Thermopolyspora flexuosa: one gene and its partner. The protein of the gene in region 2 interacts with the protein of the main gene of each other region in a pairwise test. Links are inferred from orthologs where the notes say so. Each region holds a gene or a part of one and is shown on either strand. Other genes may lie near its edges.

Region 1 (6,965 bases), 2.2 Mb from region 2 along the record:
GCCACGAACGCGGGGCAACGCGCCCTCACGGCGTCCTCACGAACGCTGGGACAAGGCGGTCCGCCGAGGCGGTATGGTGGTTCGCGACATAGGGCACTGGCGCAATTGGTAGCGCACCGGTCTCCAAAACCGGCGGTTGGGGGTTCGAGTCCCTCGTGCCCTGCGAAGTGCGGTCCGCGCACCGGGTTAGGCGTGTTGGCGCGCCGCAAGATGCGACGGACACGACGAAGCAGGTGAGGACTGTGGCGATCGACACCCGCAGCGAGGCCGCGGACAGGCCAAGCGAGAAGAAGAAGGCCAAGCGCACCTCGCCGGCACTCTTCTACCGTCAGGTCGTCGCCGAGCTCCGGAAGGTCGTCTGGCCGAGCCGCCGGGACCTCATCACCTACACCACCGTGGTCCTCATTTTCGTGCTGATCATGGTTGCGATCGTGTTCGGCTTCGATGCATTGTTCACCCAGGGTGTGGTGGCGGTCTTCGGCGGCTCCTGAGCGGCCGGTGGACCTCGCCGCCGAACCCGCCCAGTCCGACGACGAGTAGAGAGAAAGTCACCGTGTCCGAGTTCCCACCGTCGCCCGGTGAGTCCCGCGAAGAGTGGGATCGCGAGCCGGAAGAGCCGGTAGCGGCCGCCGAGTCGGCCACCGGTTCGGCCGACGCCGACGCCACGGCCGAGGCCGGTCAGCAGGTCGGGTCCGAGGCGGGCGCCGCCGTGGACGAAGACGGTGACGTCGTGCCCGACGAGGCCGGGGTGGACCCGGTGGAGGCGTTCAAGGAGACCCTCAAGGGCCTCCCGGGAGAGTGGTACGTCGTCCACTCCTACGCCGGTTACGAGAACCGGGTGAAGTCCAACCTGGAGAGCCGCATCCAGTCCCTCAACATGGAGGACTACATCTTCCAGGTTGAGGTGCCGACCCACACCGTCGCCGAGTTCAAGGGCGGCAAGAAGACCCCGGTCAAGGAGCGGGTGCTCCCCGGCTACGTGCTCGTGCGCATGGAGCTCACCGACGAGTCGTGGGCGGTCGTGCGCAACACGCCCGGCGTGACCGGTTTCGTGGGCCTGTCGAACAAGCCGAGCCCGCTCACCCTCGACGAGGTGGCGAAGCTGCTCGCCCCCGAGCCGGAGGAGGAGACCAAGGCGGCGAAGACCAAGACCCAGGCCGCCACGGTCGAGTTCGAGATCGGCGAGTCCGTCACCGTCATGGACGGCCCGTTCGCCACCCTGCCCGCCACGGTGAGCGAGATCAGCCCCGAGCAGCAGAAGCTCAAGGTGCTGGTGTCGATCTTCGGCCGGGAGACGCCGGTCGAGCTGTCGTTCAACCAGGTCTCCAAGCTCTGATCGGAGCCCGACCGACGCGGGCCCCCGGCACGGCGGCCGGGGGTCGGCGTGTTCTTGGTAGGATTCCGATGCTCGCGATGACCAAGCGGGCTCGCCGCAGGGCTCGCGGTGACAGGGCGCGAGGACCTCACCGACGGACGGTCGGTGTCGCGCCGAGCACCGGCCTCCGGTTGAATCCCCCGTCTTCGCACGAGGCGCGGGGGCGCAGCCTGTCGGTCGCCTAAACTGGGGCGGTCCAGCGCATGTGGGAGTCGCGGTAGCGCACGCCGCTATCGGCGGTACCGGCACGATCCTCACGCCGTGAGGGGCGCCGGATGCGGCGCTGGTCACGCCCAGCTCGTCTCCCCACATCCGTGGGGCGTTCACGAAGGACCCGGAGAAAGAGCAGATGCCTCCGAAGAAGAAGATCGCCGCGCTGGTCAAGGTGCAGCTTCCTGCCGGCCAGGCCACGCCCGCTCCGCCGGTCGGTACCGCGCTCGGTCCGCACGGCGTCAACATCATGGACTTCGTCAAGCAGTACAACGCGGCGACGGAGTCCCAGCGGGGCAACATCATCCCCGTCGAGATCACCATCTACGAGGACCGCACCTTCACCTTCGTCACCAAGACGCCGCCGGCGCCCGAGCTGATCAAGAAGGCCGCGGGCATCCAGAAGGGCTCCGCGGTGCCGCACCGCGACAAGGTGGGCAAGCTCACCAAGGCGCAGCTCCGCGAGATCGCCGAGATGAAGATGAAGGACCTCAACGCCCGCGATCTCGAGGCGGCGGAGAAGATCATCGCCGGCACCGCGCGGTCGATGGGTGTCACCATCGTCGACTGATCACCGACCGTTTTCCCGTCCCGCCGGTAACGCCGGCATGTCCATCGCCCGCGCCGTACGGCTCCGCGACCGCGGAGCGTGCAGGCGTCCGGGCCCGGCAGAACTCGTGGGAGGGCCGGGCGCGGCCCATACCACGGTTCACTCGTAAGGAGTGAGCAGATGAAGCGCAGCAAGGGTTACCGCAACGCGGCCGCGCTGGTCGACCGTTCGCGGCTGTACACCCCGGCCGAGGCGGCCCGCCTCGTCAAGCAGACCTCGCCCACCAAGTTCGACGCGACGGTGGAGGTGGCGCTGCGGCTCGGCGTCGACCCCCGCAAGGCCGACCAGATGGTCCGCGGCACCGTCAGCCTCCCGCACGGCACCGGTAAGACCGCCCGGGTCCTGGTCTTCGCGACCGGTGTGCGCGCCGAGGAGGCCCGCGCGGCGGGCGCCGACATCGTCGGCGCCGACGAGCTAATCGAGGAGATCTCCAAGGGCAACCGGCTCAACGAGTTCGACGCCGTGGTGGCGACCCCCGAGCTCATGGGCAAGGTCGGCCGGCTGGGCCGGGTGCTCGGTCCGCGTGGTCTCATGCCGAACCCGAAGACCGGCACGGTGACGCCGGACGTCGCCAAGGCCGTGACCGAGATCAAGGGCGGCAAGATCGAGTTCCGCGTCGACCGGCACGCGAACCTCCACCTGGTGATCGGCAAGACCTCGTTCAGCGAGCGCGCGCTCGTGGAGAACTACGCCGCCGCGCTCGACGAGGTGCTGCGGCTCAAGCCGTCCGCCGCCAAGGGCCGCTACCTGAAGAAGGTCACCTTCAGCTCCACGATGGGGCCGGGCATCCCGGTCGACCCCAACATCACGCGGGACATCGCCGCGGAGCTCGCGAGCTGATCGCGTACCCGTCACGCGCCATCGACGTACCTGGATGGGCCCTCGCCGCCACGGCGGGGGCCCATCGGGCTTTTCCGGGCGTACGGCCGGCCGTCGCCGCGCCGGATGAGGGGCCGCGGGCGGCCGTGCCGTACCGGGGCGTGCCGTGACGCCGGGGTGGCATTGCCGTACCTCGGGGCCCGTCGGATTTGGCGGTGTGCGCGCGGAGGCCGTAAGCTGTCCTGAGCCGAAGACCGCTGGTCGTCGCCGGGCTGCTCGTGGCCCGGTGACCGAAGGTCCCACGTGTTGGGCGACCCGCGCAGGTGGTGGACGTTTCTCGCTGGGGTCATCCGTGGCGGGCCCGTGGACAGGTGCCGCGCCGACCCCCGCTTGGGAAACCCCGGAGCGCCTGCGCCCGGGGTTTTGTTCGTTCCCGGGACCTTCGCCGGCGGCACATCAGGAAGGAGGCCCATGGCGAGGGCGGACAAGGCGACGGTCGTTGCCGAGCTCACCGACCACTTCTCGAGCTCCAGCGCTGCCGTCCTGACCGAGTACCGCGGTCTCACCGTGGCGCAGCTCCAGGAGCTGCGCTCCACTCTCGGTGGACACGCGAAGTTCGCCGTGGCGAAGAACACGCTGGCCAAGATCGCGGCGAAGAACGCCGGGGTCGCCGGTCTGGACGACCTGCTCAAGGGCCCGACCGCGATCGCGTTCGTCAAGGGCGACGTGGTCGAGGCCGCCAAGGGTCTGCGCGACTTCGCCAAGGCCAATCCCCTCCTGGTCATCAAGGGCGGTGTCGTCGACGGCAAGCCGATGACGCCGGCCGAGATCACCAAGCTCGCCGACCTGGAGTCCCGCGAGGTCCTGCTCGCGAAGCTGGCCGGCGCGATGAAGGCGAAGATGGCCCAGGCCGCCGCCACCTTCAACGCGCTGCCCACCAACATGGCCCGGCTCGCCGAGGCCCTGCGCGCCAAGCGCGAGGAAGCCGGCGAGTAAGCCGTCGAGCAGGCCGCCGGGGCGCGTGCACCCCCGGCGGCCGAGGGGATTGGCGGAGCTCGCGTACCGCGGTCCCGCACGAACGTACGAAACACGGGAGGAACGACCACCATGGCGAAGCTCAGCAACGAGGAGCTGCTGGACGCCTTCAAGGAGATGACCCTCCTTGAGCTGTCCGAGTTCGTGAAGCTCTTCGAGGAGACCTTCGACGTCAAGGCCGCCGCCCCGGCCGCCGTCGTCGCCGCCGCCCCGGCCGCGGGCGGTGCCGCCCCGGCCGAGGAGGCCGAGGAGAAGGACGAGTTCGACGTCATCCTCGAGGCCGCCGGCGACAAGAAGATCCAGGTCATCAAGGAGGTCCGGGCCCTCACCAGCCTCGGCCTCAAGGAGGCCAAGGACCTCGTCGACGGCGCGCCCAAGCCGCTGCTCGAGAAGGTCAACAAGGAGACCGCGGAGAAGGCCAAGGCCGCCCTGGAGGCCGCCGGCGCCACCGTCACCATCAAGTGACGTTTCGCCGCAGTCTCGTGCCCGCGCGCTGAGGCACGCGGCACACCTCCTTCGGATAAGCCGAAGGACGCAGGAACATACGAAGAGGGCTGTCACCTGGTGCCGGTGGCGGCCCTTTTCGCGTTCCCGGCACTCCGGCGCCCCGGCGGCTCCGGTACGGCGTGGCCGTACGGCCGTGCCCGGCGGCCCCGCGGAGCCGGTGCCCCACGTGGATCCGCGCCGGCGCCGAACCCGGGCGATGCCCATCTCGTCGGACTACCCGGACGGGAATGTCAGCCCGGGTTATGATCCGGGCGACCCTCACCGGGAGGCCGGATGGAGCGCAGCACACCACGCCTCGTCGTCACGCTCGTGCTCGCCGGGTTGGTCGTGGCCCTGGCGGCCGCGCTGGTCTGGATCCGGATCGGCCTGGCCGCCGCGCGGACCGCGGCGGAGGAGCGCGAGGCGGCGATGCGGGCGGCGGCGATGCACGCGGTCAGCCTGCTCTCGCTCAACCACAAGACCGTGGACGAGGACATCCGGCGCATCATCGCCACCTCGACGGGCGAGGCGCGGCAGACCCACGAACGGCACGCACCCGAGATGCGGCGGGCGGCGCTCGCCGCCAAGGTGGTCCAGACGGGGGTGATCCGCGCGGTCGGCCTCGTGTCCATGAACGCCGAGCTCGACACCGCCGAGGTGCTCGTGGTCGCGGACGCGGTGAACCGGTTCGAGGACACCAAACCCAGGTTCGAGGAACGCTACTACCGGTGGACCATGCGGGTGAGCAAGGTGGGCGGCGCCTGGCTCGTGTCGAAGGCGGAGCAGACCCGGTGAAGCATCGCGGACCAGGCGAACCGGACAGGCCGCACGCCTCCGGCGGACGGTGGGGCCGCCGCGACGCGGCGCGGGGGCGCCACGGCCGTCCCTGGCGACCGCCGTACGCGGACGAGCAGGCCGACGAGCGGCCGTCGCAGGTGGGGGCGTGGGTTCCCCGCGGGCCCGGGGGCTCCGGGCCGCAGCCGTCCCGTCAGGGGCCGTGGGCCGGCCCGGGCGACGAGGCGGCCGACGCCGGTGCCGGTGGCCTGCCCGGCGACCGGGCGGCCGGCGACGCGGCCGTGCCGTACCCGGACGGCCCGCCGGGCCCGGCGCCCGAACCGGCGGAGCTCCTGGAGATCAACCCCGGGCGCGGCGACGACGAGGCGGCCCCGCGGCGCGGCCGGGGCGGTGCGCTGCTCGTCGCCCTGCCGGCGATCGCCGCGGCCGGGCTCGCCGTCGCGGTGACGCTGAGCTACCTCGAGCTGCGCGACCTGCGGCGGACCGAGGCCGCCGCGGCGGAGGCGCTCGCCAAGGCGCGCTCGTACGCCGCCGTGATGCTGTCCTACGATCACCGGAGCGTCGAGCAGGACCTCGCCCGGGCCGCCGGCCACGCCACCGAGCGGCTCGCCGCCCGGTACCGGAGGCTCGCCGAGACCCTGGTCCCGGAGGCGAAACGCGAGCAGGCCGTGCAGCAGGTGCACGTGACCGGGGCCGCCGTGGAGTCGGCCACCCCGGAACGGGTACGGGTGCTGATGCTTATCAACCGCACCACTAGTAAACTCCCGCCCGGCGCGAAGAGCCGCAGAAGCGAGGTCGTCCTCGGGCGCGTGCGGTTCGTCATGGTCAAGGGTGGTGACGGTGCGTGGCGGGTGGACGAGCTGTCCACCCTGCTGGGTGACCCGCCCGCCCGCACCTGATGAGAGGGCTCGACCAAATTGTTGGTAAAGATAATGTTTGGAGAGGGTCCGGGCAGGGTATATCGCGGCTGCGATCACGTCGGCAGGCGGTAAGCGTTCGCCCTCCGGCCGGGCCGGGTGTTAGCGGTACTCGCGGGCGGGTATCGTCTGGGACCGGTGTCCCCGTACGGCGCCGCGAGGCCGGGAAACCCGGTGTTCTCGGCCCCTGGCCGGGCGAAATGTGGGCCCGTGGGCTTGACGTTTCGCCGCTGACGGGCGATGCTGCGACCAACGTGGAGCGCAGAGCGAGAGCAGAGTGGACAGGTGTATGCCGTTCGGCTACACTGCCCCTTTGCGCTGCCCTTTGACGACCCGCTTCTCTCGGTAACCCGTTGTGAGGCGTCGTCTGGCGTGCGTGTAGTCAGTCCGCGAGCCCTCGGAAGGACATCTGTTGGCAGCCTCGCGCAACGCCTCCGCCGTGATCACTGGCCCTCGCCGCGTGTCGTTCGCGCGGATCCAGGAGCCGCTCGAAGTTCCCGACCTTCTTGCGCTGCAGACCGAGTCGTTCGACTGGCTGCTGGGCAACGAAAGGTGGAAGGCCCGGGTCGAGGCGGCTCAGAAGCTCGGGCGCAAGGACGTTCCGACCCAGTCCGGCCTCGAGGAGATCTTCGAGGAGATCAGCCCGATCGAGGACTTCTCGGGGACGATGTCGCTGTCGTTCCGGGACCACCGGTTCGAGCCGCCCAAGTACTCGATC
Region 2 (6,942 bases):
CAGGGCCATCGGCAGCGTGTAGATCCCGGCCTCGAGCGGCGTGAGGCCGCGCACGTTCTGCAGGTAGATCGTGTTGATGAACAGGAAGCCGCCCAGCGCCGCGAACGAGCACACCGCGATCGCCACCGCGCCGGAGAACGGCGCGCTGCGGAAGAACCGCAGGTCGATCAGCGGGTCGTCGCGCCGCGGCTCGTACCACAGCAGGGCGGCCAGGCAGAGCGCGGCGACCGCGAAGCAGCCGAGCACCGGGGCCGCGCTCCACCCCAGGTTGGGGCCCTCGATGATGCCGAAGCACAGCGTCGTCAGCGTCGCCATGACGAGCAGCTGGCCGAGCGGGTCGAGGCGGCGCGGGCGCGGCGCCCGCGACTCGGGCACGAGCAGCGCGGTGAGCACGATCGTCGCGACGCCGATCGGCACGTTGATCCAGAAGATGCCCGGCCAGCCCAGCGTCTCCACGATGAGCCCGCCGACCGGCGGTCCCGCCGCCAGGCTGATGCCGCCGATGCCGCCCCACACCCCGATCGCCCGGGCGCGCTCCCGCGGGTCGGTGAATACGTTCGCGATGATCGACATCGCCACCGGGTTGAGCATCGAGCCGCCGGTTGCCTGCAGCATGCGGAACGCGATCAGCCAGCCCAGGCTCGGGGCGACGCTGCACAGCAGCGAGCCGAGCGAGAACAGCGCGAGGCCGATCTGGAACACCCGGCGCCGGCCGACCCGGTCGGCGGTGGAGCCGGAGAGCATGAGCAGGCCGCCTACCACGAGCACGTAGGCGTCGACCACCCACTGCATGCCGGAGATCGGGGCGTGCAGGTCCCGGGCGATCACCGGCAGCGCGATGTTCACGATGGTCGCGTCCAGCGACACGATGAACAGGCTCGTGCAGCACAGCAGCAGGACCGCGATCCGCCGGCGGCGGCTGAGCTCGGTCACGGTGACACCATTTCGTTGAACCCCGGTGCAGACGACGACGGTTGCGAGCCTATTCGGGGGCCTCAGCTGCGCCGACGCCGCCCTCCGGCGAGCGCCGGACGCCCGCGCACCCCGCCGGGAGCGGCGGCGTCGCGCCACGGGGCCGGACCGCTCCGCGGCGGCCGGCCGCGTCCCGTGCCGTTTTCTCCCCGTTCCGGGCGGCCGTCACGCCCTCCCCGAGGAGGCGTGGCCCGCCCGCCGCGCCGGCCCGGCGCCCCATGGTCACCCCGGCTGGGGTTGAGTGCACCGTACGCGAAGAGCGACATATTAATTACGGAGAGCAATCTCTTGCCCGATTTCGTGGGCTTTCGCGGTTAGGATCGCAGTAATTGATCTTTTTGGCGAACCGTTCACGGGGGGATCGCGTGCTGAAGGGCATCGACGTCTCGAACTGGCAGCGCCGCGTCGACTGGCGGGCGCATGCCGAGCGCGGTGTCGCCTTCGCCTTCGCCAAGGCCACCGAGGGCGACACGTTCGTCGACCCGTGGTTCGAACGCAACTGGGAGGGCATGCGGGAGAACTGGATCGTCCGCGGCGCCTACCACTTCGCCCGGCCGGGCGGCAAGAACCCCGAGGAGCAGGCGATGCACTTCCTCAAGGCGGTACGGCGGGCCTGCGCCGCCTCCGGGCGCCCCGGGCTGCGCCACGGCGACCTGCTCGCCCTCGACCTGGAGACGAACGACCGCCGCAGGCCGCACGAGGTGGCCCGGTTCGCCCGCCGCTGGTGCGCCGCGGTGATCGAGCGCACCGGCGTGCGGCCGTTCGTCTACACCCACTACACCTTCGCCATGCAGGGCCACTGCGACGGGCTCGAGGTGCTGCCGCTGTGGATCGCCGCGCCCAGCTACCCCAAGGGCGATCCGGTCGTGCCCGAGCCGTGGGAGACCTGGACGATCCACCAGTACGCCAACAGCCCCATCGACCGGAACGTCTTCGACGGCACCCGGGGCGAGCTCGTCCGGTACGGCAAGCGGCGCCGCAGGCCCGCCGCCCGGCGCCGCGCCCGCGACCGCCGCGCCGACCGGTGACCCGGGCCGCCGCCGCGGCCGGGGCGGTCACGGGCCGGGTCCGCGCGGCCGGGCGTGCGCGCGCCGCGGCGGGCGTATCATGGGGGACATGGCGGCCGCGGTCGAGTTCCTGACGACCACGCCGGGCCCGGCCCGGCGGTGCGGTCGCGTGCACTGAGGAAGTGGCGTAGCCAGCAGCCCCGGGAGCGGTCCCGGGGTTTTGTTCTTCCTCGGCCCGCTCCCCTCGACGGTGGAAGGAGAGGAGCGCATGGCGCCGCCGGTACCCGGTGACGGCCGTGACTCGGTAGCATCTGACCCCAGCGAATCAGCCTCATCGACCAGTCAAGGAGTCCGTGTGTCCACCGTGTCCCAGATCCGCATCACCCTCGACGGAACCGAGCGTGCGGTGGCGGCGGGCACCACGGCCGGTGAGGCGCTCTCCGCCGACGGCCGCACCGTGATCGCGGCCAGGGTGAACGGCCAGGCCCGCGACCTTTCCCACGTGCTCGCCGAGGGCGACGTGGTCGAGCCGATCACCATCGACTCGGAGGAGGGCCGGGCGATCATGCGGCACTCCACCGCGCACGTGCTCGCCCAGGCCGTGCAGGACCTGTTCCCCGAGGCGAAGCTCGGCATCGGCCCGCCGGTGGAGAACGGCTTCTACTACGACTTCGACGTCGCCCAGCCGTTCACCCCGGAGGATCTCAAGCGCATCGAGAAGCGCATGCGCGAGATCGTCAAGCAGGGGCAGGAGTTCCGGCGGCGCCGGGTCAGCGACGAGGAGGCACGGCAGGAGCTCGCGGCCGAGCCGTACAAGCTGGAGCTGATCGGGCTCAAGGGCGGTGCCTCCGAGGAGGAGAGCGTCGAGGTCGGCGGGGCCGAGCTGACCATCTACGACAACCTCGACCCCAAGACCGGCGAGGTGCGCTGGAAGGACCTGTGCCGGGGGCCGCACGTGCCGTCGACCAAGGCGATCGCCGCCTTCAAGCTGATGCGCAGCGGCGGCGCGTACTGGCGCGGCAGTGAGAAGAACCCGCAGCTGCAGCGCATCTACGGCACCGCCTGGGAGTCGAAGGAGCGGCAGGACGAGTACCTGCACATGCTCGAGGAGGCCGAGAAGCGCGACCACCGCAAGCTCGGCGTCGAGCTCGACCTGTTCTCCTTCCCGCCGGAGATCGGCGGCGGCCTCGCGGTGTGGCACCCCAAGGGCGGCATCACCCGCCGGGTGCTGGAGGAGTACTCGCGGCGGCGGCACGAGCGGGCCGGCTACCAGTTCGTGGTCACCCCGCACATCTCCAAGTCGACCCTGTTCGAGATCTCCGGGCACCTGGGGTGGTACGCCGAGGGCATGTACCCCCCGATGGAGATGGAGGGGGCGACCTACTACCCCAAGCCGATGAACTGCCCCTTCCACATCATGATCTACAAGTCGAGGGGGCGGTCCTACCGCGACCTGCCGCTGCGCATGTTCGAGCTCGGCACCGTGTACCGGTTCGAGAAGTCGGGCGTGCTGCACGGCCTCACCCGGGCGCGGGGCTTCACCCAGGACGACTCGCACATCTTCTGCACCCCCGAGCAGCTCGCCGACGAGCTCGCCTCGCTGCTGCAGTTCGTGCTCGACCTGCTGCGCGACTACGGGCTCACCGAGTTCGAGGCCGAGCTGTCCACCCGGCCGGAGAAGTTCGTCGGCGAGATCGAGCAGTGGGAGGAGGCCACCGAGGCGCTGCGGCACGCGCTGGAGAAGTCCGGCCTGCCGTACAAGGTCGCCGAGGGTGAGGGCGCCTTCTACGCCCCGAAGATCGACGTCCACATCAAGGACGCGATCGGCCGCCGCTGGCAGCTGTCCACCCTCCAGGTCGACCTGCAGATGCCGCAGCGGTTCGACCTGGAGTACCAGGCGGCCGACGGCACCCGGCGCCGGCCGTACATGATCCACCGGGCGCTGTTCGGGTCGGTCGAGCGGTTCTTCGCCATCCTGCTCGAGCACTACGCGGGCGCGCTGCCGCCGTGGCTCGCCCCGGTGCAGGTGGTCGGCATCCCGATCGCGGACGAGCACGTGCCGCACCTGGAGCGGGTGGTGGCGAGGCTGCGCGAGAAGGGCATCCGGGCCGAGGTCGACGCCTCCGCGGACCGCATGCAGAAGAAGATCCGCAACGCGCAGAAGCAGAAGATCCCCTACATGCTTCTCGCGGGCGACGACGACGTGTCGAAGAACGCGGTGTCCTTCCGGTACCGCACCGGCGAGCAGAAGAACGGCGTGCCGATCGACGAGGCGATCGAGGAGATCGTGAACGCCGTGGAGAACCGCATCCAGATCTGAGCGTGACCGTCGCCGCGGGGCGCCCCGGACGACCGGGCGTGCCCCGCGGTGTCGTTTCCGCGCGCTTTTCCAGCGGCCCTGGCGGAGGATCCGTGCCTGACCGGCGGCGGGTACGGCCGGGCGTCGTCTGACGCTCGCCCGCGCGCCGCGACGACCTCCGAGACGTCGCGCAGCCCCTGAAGGCGCGGTGGCCGGTGGGAGGCCCGCCGCGCCTTCGTGCGGCCTCGCCCGGCGAGCCGTGGGGGAGGGCCGTCCCGCCGGGATCAGGCGAGCGCGGCGGCCTCGCCGTCGTTCTGCGGGCCCGGGTGGGACGGGCCCGGCATCCGCACGTCCTCCACGGTGACGTTGACCTCGACCACGCGCAGGCCGACCATGCGGCTCACCGCCCGGGCCACGTTGATCTTGACCTCGTTCGCGACGTCGAGGATCACGCGGCCGTACTCGACGACGATGGTGACGTCGATCGCGACCTGGCGTTCCTCCACCTGCGCGCGCACGCCCGGGATCGGGCGGACGCCCTCGGCCCCCGCCCGGCCGTCCGGTTCGTGGCCGTGCTCCGGATCGCTGCCGAGGTCGGCCACGCCGGGCACCTCCCGGGTGGCGAGGGCCGCGATCTTCTCCACCACCTCGTCCGCGACCCTTATCCGGCCCTTCACCACGGCCGCGGTGACCGTCTCCATCGTGGTGGCGCCCCGCAGCGGGCGCGGCCGGGGCGTCACCCGGACGGCGGGCTCCGCGTCGGCCACGGGCACGACCGCGCCGGAGACGGCATCGGCGTCCGAGTCCGAGGCGTCGGCGGCGGAGCGTTCCGTGCCGGAGGAGTCCGGCGACGGGGACTCGGCCGCGGCCGGGGCGGTGCTCGTCGTGGACGCGGTCCACAGGGAGACCGACATCGTGGTCACCGCGCCGGAGGCGGACGACGTCGCGAACGGCTCCGCCTCGGACGGCGCGGCGTCGGCCGGGCCGGAGTCCACCGGGTCGGAGGATGCGGGGCCGGACGCCCCCGGGTCGGCCGGCGCCGGCTCGGAGGCCGCGCTGTCGGTCACCGCCGAGGCGGCCTCCGCCGGGTCGGCGGAGGCCGCAAGGCCGGAGGCGCCGGTCTCGGGCCGCTCGGGCTCGGCCTGCGTGTCCTCGGCCGAGCCGTACGACGAGCCGGTGTAGCCCGTCGCGGCGAACCCGGAGGCGGTGTGGCCGGTGGTGGTGAGCCGCGGCGAGGAGGGCTCGGAGTCGAACCCGGAGGACGACTCGGCCGAGGCGGGCTCGGCCGAGGAGAACCGCTCGGACGAGAACACCGAGGTGGAGTAGTCGGTCGCCGCGGGCTCCGCGGAGAACACCGAGGTGGCGAACGTGGACGAAGAGAACGCCGATGAGGAGGACGGCGACGGGCGCGAAGGGACGTGCTCGTCGCCCTCGGCGCCGCGGGCCGTGCCGGGCGTCGTCTCGGCCGAATCCTCTGCGGCGATGGCTTCGCTCATTGGTGGATCGCTCCTTCGGGTGCCTCTGCGCAGCGATTCGGAATTCTGCCCGATCTTTCCGCCCCTGTCGCCTCGGATGTCACACACACCACAGGCCGGTTCCGGGCATCCGTCCGGAAGCGGACGACCGTCCCGTCGGGGGCACCCTGCCCGGAACGGGCCGCGGGGGTCCTATGCTGCAAGACATGCAGGAGCCGATTGAGCAGGCCGGGGTGGGGGTGCCGGACAACTTCCAGCGCCTGTGGACGCCTCACCGCATGGCCTACATCAGAGGGGAGAACAAGCCGACCGGCTCCGGACCGGGAGACGGCTGCCCGTTCTGCGAGATCCCGAAGATGAGCGACGAGGACGGGCTCATCCTCGCGCGCGGCAGTACCGTCTTCGCCGTCCTCAACCTGTACCCGTACAACTCGGGTCACCTGATGATCTGCCCGTACCGGCACATCGCCGACTACGTGGAGCTGAACGAGGCGGAGACGGCCGAGATCGCGGACTTCACCAAGCGCGCCATCCAGGCCCTCCGCAAGGCGAGCGGCGCCCAGGGCTTCAACGTCGGCCTCAACCTCGGCCAGGTCGCGGGCGCCGGGATCGCCGCCCACCTGCACCAGCACATCGTCCCGCGGTGGGGCGGCGACACCAACTTCATGCCGATCGTCGGCCACACCCGCGTCCTGCCCCAGCTGCTCCGCGAGACCCGCGAGCTCGTCGCCGAGGCCTGGCCCTCCTGACCGTCCCGGCCCGGCCGCGTGCCGGGCGGCGGTCCCGCCACCCGGCACCGGCACGCCGTACGGCCGGGCCACCGGGCACGGTCAGATCAGGCCGGGCAGGCCCTCGGCGCGGCCCGAGGAGTCCGTGGCGGGCTTGTCGCAGGGCGCCCGGTGCGCGGTGCCGGGGGAGCCCTCGCGCCCGCCGGACGGGCCGTCGGAGGGCCCTGGGGAGGCCTCGCCCGCCGGGCCGATCGGGGCGAGACGCCCGTTCTCGCGGAGCATGCCGATCCCCGTGGCGAGGACCAGCGGCACCGCGAGGCCGAGCACCATGGACAGCACGGCGACGCCCGAGTCGTTGACGAGGGTGCCGACGACGCCGCAGACCAGGGAGCCCACCAGGCCCGCCTTGAGCATCGGCGACCGCTCGAAGGCGAGCGGGACGAGGCCCGCGCTGACCGTGC

What was found.
Region 1: the proteins of thrS (region 2) and rplA interact in binary tests that used the Escherichia coli proteins (3 or more experiments, as listed by UniProt). The link is inferred for Thermopolyspora flexuosa from one-to-one orthologs.

What each region holds. Positions count from the first base shown.
Region 1 is NZ_VFPQ01000001.1:4,456,773-4,463,737, reverse strand. The notes cover bases 1,276-4,175. They hold rplA (50S ribosomal protein L1), read left to right. Parts: upstream 1,276-2,315; coding sequence 2,316-3,035; downstream 3,036-4,175. Other genes in these bases: rplL (50S ribosomal protein L7/L12), read left to right, coding at 4,122-4,175; rplJ (50S ribosomal protein L10), read left to right, coding at 3,486-4,010; rplK (50S ribosomal protein L11), read left to right, coding at 1,725-2,156; nusG (transcription termination/antitermination protein NusG), read left to right, coding at 1,276-1,336. Also shown: preprotein translocase subunit SecE, read left to right, coding at 243-491; more of nusG, read left to right, coding at 554-1,275; more of rplL, read left to right, coding at 4,176-4,514; FHX40_RS18985 (hypothetical protein), read left to right, coding at 4,830-5,330; FHX40_RS25895 (hypothetical protein), read left to right, coding at 5,327-6,229; rpoB (DNA-directed RNA polymerase subunit beta), read left to right, coding at 6,660-6,965. UniProt on the Escherichia coli protein: One of the primary rRNA binding proteins, it binds very close to the 3'-end of the 23S rRNA. Forms part of the L1 stalk. It is often not seen in high-resolution crystal structures, but can be seen in cryo_EM and 3D reconstruction models.
Region 2 is NZ_VFPQ01000001.1:2,231,196-2,238,137, forward strand. The notes cover bases 1,940-4,816. They hold thrS (threonine--tRNA ligase), read left to right. Parts: upstream 1,940-2,334; coding sequence 2,335-4,299; downstream 4,300-4,816. Other genes in these bases: FHX40_RS09410 (glycoside hydrolase family 25 protein), read left to right, coding at 1,940-2,000; FHX40_RS25465 (Asp23/Gls24 family envelope stress response protein), read right to left, coding at 4,563-4,816. Outside these bases: FHX40_RS09405 (MFS transporter), read right to left, coding at 1-933; more of FHX40_RS09410, read left to right, coding at 1,338-1,939; more of FHX40_RS25465, read right to left, coding at 4,817-5,774; FHX40_RS09425 (HIT family protein), read left to right, coding at 5,960-6,502; FHX40_RS09430 (hypothetical protein), read right to left, coding at 6,584-6,942. UniProt on the Escherichia coli protein: Catalyzes the attachment of threonine to tRNA(Thr) in a two-step reaction: L-threonine is first activated by ATP to form Thr-AMP and then transferred to the acceptor end of tRNA(Thr). The rate-limiting step is amino acid activation in the presence of tRNA.